2 regions of the Faecalibacterium hominis (ex Afrizal et al. 2022) genome follow, and region 2 is predicted to be linked to the other one. Evidence: a T-box and tRNA genes for the amino acid it is inferred to sense, from the RefSeq annotation. Region 2 holds a T-box; the other holds one or more tRNA genes.

Region 1 (3,408 bases), 1.0 Mb from region 2:
CTGATGGCGGTGCTGCTGCTCACGGCGGGCGTGTTCTTCACCCTGCGCACCCGGCTGCTGCCCGTGCGGCTGTTCCGGGATATGATCGCCGCTGTCTGTGAAAAGAACCAGAGCATGGACAGCCTTTCCTCTTTTCAGACGCTCATCGTCTCCACGGCCACCCGGGTAGGCATGGGCAATCTGGTGGGCGTGGTGGCGGCAGTGTCTGCCGGTGGTGCCGGTGCGGTGTTCTGGATGTGGGTCACGGCCCTGCTGGGGGCCTCCACCTCCTTTGTGGAATCCACACTGGCCCAGAAGTACCGGCAGCCCGACCCGCTCTATGGCGGTCAGCGCGGCGGCCCGGCCTACTACATCCATGTGCTGGCCGAGCGCAAGCGGGGCAAAAAGCTGCATCATTCCATCATCGCGGTGTTGTTTGCCATTTCGGGCCTCATCTGCTGGTGCGGTATCAGCCAGGTCATCAGCAACTCGGTCAGCTCTGCCTTTGCCAATGCGTTCTCCATCCCACCCATTGTGACCACGGTGGTGCTGGTGGTGCTCTCGGCGGTCATTGTCCTGCGCAAGGATGCCACCGTGAAAAGCCTGGATGTTATCGTGCCGATCATGGCGGTCTGCTATTTCGTGATGACGGTCATCATCATTGCGGTAAATTTCCGCCAGCTGCCCACTGTGCTGGGCCGCATCTTCTCGGAGGCCTTCGGCCTGCGGCAGGTGGCCGCGGGCGGCTTTGGCGCGGTGCTGATGAACGGTGTCAAGCGCGGCCTGTTCTCCAATGAGGCAGGCAGCGGTTCGGCCCCCTGTGCGGCAGCGGCTGCCTCCTGCGATGATCCTGTGAAGATGGGCTTTGTGCAGGCACTGGGTGTCCTGATCGACACGGTGGTCATCTGCAGCTGCACTGCCTTTATGATGCTGCTGGCTCCCGCAAATGTCACCACTGGGCTGACCGGCATGGACCTGCTGCAGGCGGCAGCGCAGTACCATCTGGGCAGCTTTGGCGTGGTGTTCATTGCCGTCACGCTGGCGCTGTTCAGCTTTTCCACCTTCATCGGCATCCTGTTCTATGCCCGCTCCAATGTGGCGTACCTCTTTGGTGACCGCTGGGGCTGGCAGACAGCCTATAAAGTGCTGGCCCTTGTCATGCTGATGGTGGGCGGCCTGGAAGCCTATACCGTGGTGTGGGACCTGGGCGACGTGGGCATCGGCCTGATGACCATATTCAATCTCATTGCCCTCTACCCCATGTCCGGCGAAGCCATTGCCGCCTTGCGGGATTACGAGCGCCGGAAACATCTGACCCAAAACTGACCCTGCCGACAGCTTCCGCAGAAAAGCTGCAAAAATCCGAAAAAAGTAGTTGACAAATCGCCCGCAGTCTGATAAAATAAACAAGTCGTCCGGCAACGGACGTGAACAGAATCTGGGCGTGTTCCCGAGTGGCCAATGGGGACAGACTGTAAATCTGCTGCTTTTCAGCTTCGGTGGTTCGAATCCACCCGCGCCCATAAAAAGACCGCCAACGTAGAGATACGCTGGCGGTCTTCTGTTTGCAGAAGGTTTGGGTTTTCATGCGGGTGGATTCGAACAGCATCGACCCGCCGAATAGTCCGGCGGGGAAAAAAGCCCCTGCGGGGCTTTTTTAGATGCGCGGCTTGCGTAATCCACCCGCGCCCATAAAAAAACCGCCGACGTATCTCTACGTCGGCGGTTTTCTGTTTGCAGAGGATGGCGTGGCTGCTCTCGGGGCGGGCAGGATGCCCTCTCACTGGTCTGGCGGGGCTTTATCACGTCACTGTCCTGAAGTCAAGAGGGAAATTTTGATTTTCAAAAAAATTATGCCCCCGGCAGAAACAGCAGCGTGCCCCGGGCGGCCAGTACGGGCTGGAACAGGCAGCCCGCCAGCCCGGCGGTGAGCGCCACGACGAGAAACAGCAGTGCCAGAACCAGAACAAGCCGGGCCAGCCCGAAGCGGTGGTGCCCGGCGGGGACTTTTTTGCGCTGCATGGTCAAACCTCCCTTTGTATCAGAGCTCTGCGCCATCCTATGCCGGGCTGTGCCGATTGTGTGCGGGCGCAAAATGTGGTACACTGTTACCGACAAATCACGGAGGAACTGTTATGCTGACCATTACACTGCTGGGTACGGCGGCCACCATGCCCCTGCCGGACCGTGCCCTGACCGCCGCGCTGGCCGAATGCGGGGGCCATGCCCTGCTGTTTGACTGCGGCGAGGGCACGCAGGCGGCGGCCCGCCGCGCCGGGGTCAACCTGATGAAGCTGGATGCCATCTGCCTGACCCACTATCACGGTGACCATATCTTCGGCCTGCCGGGCCTGCTGCAGACACTGGGCTGTCAGGGCCGGGAGCGCCCGCTGACCCTTTACGGCCCGGAGGGGCTGGGGGAGGTCTGGCCCGCCTTGCGCACCCTGGCCGGGCCGCTGCCGTATCCGGTCAGGGCTGTGCAGCTGGACACAGATCCCATCGACCTGACCACCCTTTCCTCCGGCTGGCCTGCGGGGGCGCAGCTTACGCCTTTCCGCACCCGGCACCGGGTGCCCAGCCGGGGCTACCGGCTCGACCTGCCCCGGGCGGGCCGCTTTGACCCTGCAAAGGCCCGGGCACTGAACGTTCCGGTGCCTGCATGGAAACTGCTCCAGCGGGGCCAGAGCATCCCGCTGGAAAACGGGGCGGTGGTCGCCCCTGCGGATGTGCTGGGCCCGGCACGCCGGGGTCTGCGGTTCGTGTTCTCGGGTGATACCGCTCCCTGCCCGGCGCTGGAACAGGCCGCGCAGAACGCCGACCTTTTCCTCTGCGATGCCACCTACCCCGACAACGAGCAGGAGGCGCAGGCAAAGCAGTGGGGGCACAGCACTTTTGCGCAGGGTGCGGCCATTGCAAAAAAGGCTGGCGTGCGCCGGTTCTGGCTGATGCATTATTCGCCCATGATCCTTGAACCGGAAGCCGCCCTGCCCAATGCGCAGGCGGTATTCCCGGCGGCGGAGTGCGGCTTTGACGGCAAACAGATCATCCTGCAATATGACGAGGAAGCAACATGACAACGATCAAACTTGACCCGGGTGCAGCCCTGCTGCTGGATGCGCTCCATGGGGCGGGCCATGCGGCCTACGCTGTGGGCGGCTGTGTCCGGGACAGCCTGCTGGGGCTGGACCCCCACGATTGGGACCTCTGCACTAGCGCCCGCCCGGAGCAGGTGATGGCGCTGTTCGGGGAGGAAAAGTGCATCCCCACCGGCCTGCAGCACGGCACCGTGACGGTGAAGCAGGGCGGCAGGCTCTATGAGACAACGACCTTCCGCACCGAGGGGGCCTATTCCGATGGCCGCCACCCGGATGCCGTCTGCTTTGTGCCGGATGTGCGGGAGGATCTTGCCCGGCGGGATTTCACCATCAA
Region 2 (3,408 bases):
TTGACGCACTCAAGTGGAAAAATGTGGTCGGCACCCTTTCTGGTGACGATACCTTTCTGATCGTGGCCCGCTCAGAGCGGGACGCAAAGACCATTTGCACCGAGCTTGGGCATTACATCGGGCAGAAATAAAGGCGGGAGAGAACGAACATGTTGAGCAGTCTGCAAATTGAAAATGTTGCAGTCATCCAGAAGGCCAACGTGCATTTTGAGAAGGGCCTGAATGTCCTTACCGGCGAGACCGGTGCGGGCAAATCTATCCTGATCGACTCCATCAATGCCATTCTGGGCAACCGCACCTCCAAGGATCTGGTGCGCACGGGGGCTGCAAAAGCAGTCATCCGGGCTGCATTTGATGATGTTCCGCCTGCAGTGCTGGACAGCCTGGAAAAGGCGGGGTATGAGCGCTCAGAAGCGCTGACCCTGAGCCGTGAGATCACTGCCGAGGGCAAGAGCACCTGCCGCATCAACGGAATGCCTGCCACAGCAGCCATTCTGCGGGAACTGTGCGGTGGGCTCATCAACATCAACGGTCAGCACGATTCCGTAGGCCTGTTGAACCCGGCCCGCCATGAGGGTATCCTGGATGCCTACGCCCAGAACGGGGCGGTGTATCAGGAGTATTATGCTGTTTACCGGGAGCTTATCAAGGTCAAAAAGGAGCTGGATGCCATCATCACCGATGAGGGTGAAAAACAGCGAAAGATCGATCTGCTGAGTTATCAGGTACAGGAGATCGAGGATGCCAGCCTGACCGCAGGCGAAGAGGAGACGCTGGCGGCCCGTCGTAAGGTGCTGGCGAATGCCTCCACCATCCGGGAGCGCATCTCCCAGAGCTATGCGCTGCTCTCGGGCGGAGATGATGCCCCGGGTGCCGTTGATCTGCTGGGGGAAGCATCCAATGCGATCGATGGTGCCGCCCAACTGGACAGCGGCCTTTCTGCTGCTGCGGGACAGCTGCTGGATCTTTATTACACCGCAAAAGACCTTTCTGCTGACCTGATCGGGCGGCTGGAGGGCTACGAGACGAATGATGCAGAGCTGGATGAAATTGAACAGCGGATGGATCTGATCTACAAGCTCAAGCGGAAATACGGTGATACTGTGGAAGATATCATCGCCTTTGGACAGCAGGCAAGGGAAGAGCTGGACCGCATCCAGTTCTCTCAGGAGCGGACAGAGCATCTGCAGGCTGAAAAGCATCGGCTCTATGTACTGGCCCGGGATAAGGCCGAGGTACTGACCCAGACCCGCCTGAAAGCCTTTGAGGAGCTGAACAGGCGCATCTCCGGCACGCTGGATTTTTTGAACATGCCTGGTGTCCGCATGACCCTGCGCCATACCCGCGGCCCGCTGGCCAGCCATGGCCAGGACAGCGTGGAGTTTTATATTTCCACAAACCCCGGTGAGGATCCCAAACCGCTGGCAAAAATCGCTTCCGGTGGTGAGCTGAGCCGTATCACGCTGGCAATCAAAAATGCCATGGCCGATAAGGACGCAGTGCCTACGGTCATCTACGATGAGATCGACAGCGGCGTGTCCGGCAAGGCAGCCAGCCGCATCGGTGAGGTGCTCAAACAGAGTGCAAAGGATCACCAGATCCTCTGCATCACCCACACAGCGCAGATCGCTGCACTGGCCGACTGCCATCTGCTTATCCAGAAAAATATCACGAATGAACGCACCTATACCGAGATCCACCCGCTGGATACCGAGGGCAGAGTGGACGCGCTGGCGCATATCATTTCCGGTGACCATGTCACGGAGCTTTCCCGTGCCAATGCCAGAGAGATGCTGGGACTGGCCGAGCATGAAACCGGTGATTGACAACCCCGCTGAATTGTGCTAAACTGTTTCTTGTTGAAAGACGTTGAAGGGAACAAGTACTTTGTCAGTGTCTGCCCAGAGAGACCCCGGTTGGTGCAAGGGGTGTGCAGAACAGCAGGGGAAATACCTCCCGGAGTTGCAGGCTGAATGCTTTGGCTAGTAGGCTGTGCCGCGTGCGAGCGTTACAAACGCAGGAGTGTATCCCATCTCTGTGGGGCGCACTCGTGAGGCCGTTTCCGTGAGGGGGCGGCAAACAGAGGTGGTACCGCGATTTTCTCGCCCTCTGCCAAATTCATTTTTGGCAGGGGGCGTTTTCTTTTGTCCTCTGCCCGACAAAACAGGAGGATAATCCCATGACCCTTTACGAAGAACTGCAGGCACGCGGTCTGGTGGCCCAGATCACCGACAATGAGATCATTGACCTTATCAACAACGGCAAGGCCACCTTCTATATTGGCTTTGACTGCACCGCGGACAGCCTGACTGCGGGCCACTTTATGGCCCTGACCCTGATGAAGCGCCTGCAGATGGCCGGCAACAAGCCCATTGCCCTGATCGGCGGCGGTACCACCATGATCGGTGACCCCTCTGGCCGTACCGATATGCGCAAGATGCTGACCAAAGAGGATATTGCTCACAATGCAGCCTGCTTCAAGAAGCAGATGGAGAAGTTCATCGATTTCTCTGAGGGCAAGGCTCTGATGCTGAACAATGCCGACTGGCTGCTGAACCTGAATTATGTTGAGCTGCTGCGTGATGTGGGTGCCTGCTTCTCCGTCAACAACATGCTCCGCGCCAAGTGCTATGAGCAGCGCATGGAGAAGGGCCTGTCCTTCCTCGAGTTCAACTACATGATCATGCAGAGCTACGACTTCTACTACATGTTCCAGCACTACGGCTGCAATATGCAGTTCGGCGGCGATGACCAGTGGAGCAACATGCTGGGCGGAACTGAGCTGATCCGCCGCAAGCTGGGCAAGGATGCCTACGCGATGACCATTACTCTGCTGACTGATTCTCAGGGTAAGAAGATGGGCAAGACTGCAGGCAATGCGGTCTGGCTCGACCCCAACAAGACCAGTCCCTTTGAGTTCTACCAGTACTGGCGCAATGTCGGCGATGCTGATGTGATGAAGTGCATCCGGATGCTGACCTTCCTCCCGCTGGAGCAGATCGATGAGATGAGCACCTGGAAGGACCAGCGTCTGAACGAGGCCAAGGAGATCCTGGCTTACGAGCTGACCAAGATGGTCCACGGCGAGGAAGAGGCTGAGAAAGCCCAGAACGCTGCCCGCGCCCTGTTCAGCGGAGCTGCTGACACTGAGCACATGCCCTCCACTCAGCTGACCGAAGCGGATCTGACCGACGGCTCCATCGGCATTCTGACCCTCATGGTCAAGGCCGGTCTGGCCGCTTCCAACGGCGAGGCCCGCCGCCTGGTTGTGCAGGGCGGTGTCTTGGTGGATGGTGAAAAGGTGGGCGCTCCCACTGTCAGCTTTACCGCTGATCAGCTGAAGAACGGTATCGTCATCAAGAAGGGCAAGAAGATCTATCACAAAGTGACCCTGTAATCTTTTAGAAC

The links. The T-box of region 2 lies ahead of tyrS (tyrosine--tRNA ligase). A T-box ahead of a tRNA ligase gene usually reads a tRNA of that ligase, here a tRNA-Tyr.
Region 1: it has a tRNA-Tyr gene. The T-box ahead of tyrS (tyrosine--tRNA ligase) is inferred to sense a tRNA for this amino acid. The anticodon was not compared.

Annotation. Positions count from the first base shown of each region.
Region 1 is NZ_CP186860.1:2,487,446-2,490,853, forward strand. It holds gene ACKXGA_RS11970 (alanine/glycine:cation symporter family protein) at 1-1,305, shown strand, start outside; tRNA gene ACKXGA_RS11975 (tRNA-Tyr) at 1,420-1,502, shown strand; gene ACKXGA_RS11980 (hypothetical protein) at 1,831-2,001, opposite strand; gene ACKXGA_RS11985 (ribonuclease Z) at 2,115-3,053, shown strand; gene ACKXGA_RS11990 (CCA tRNA nucleotidyltransferase) at 3,050-3,408, shown strand, end outside.
Region 2 is NZ_CP186860.1:455,697-459,104, forward strand. It holds gene ACKXGA_RS02345 (arginine repressor) at 1-131, shown strand, start outside; gene recN (DNA repair protein RecN) at 150-1,826, shown strand; T-box leader at 1,861-2,113, shown strand; gene tyrS (tyrosine--tRNA ligase) at 2,180-3,397, shown strand.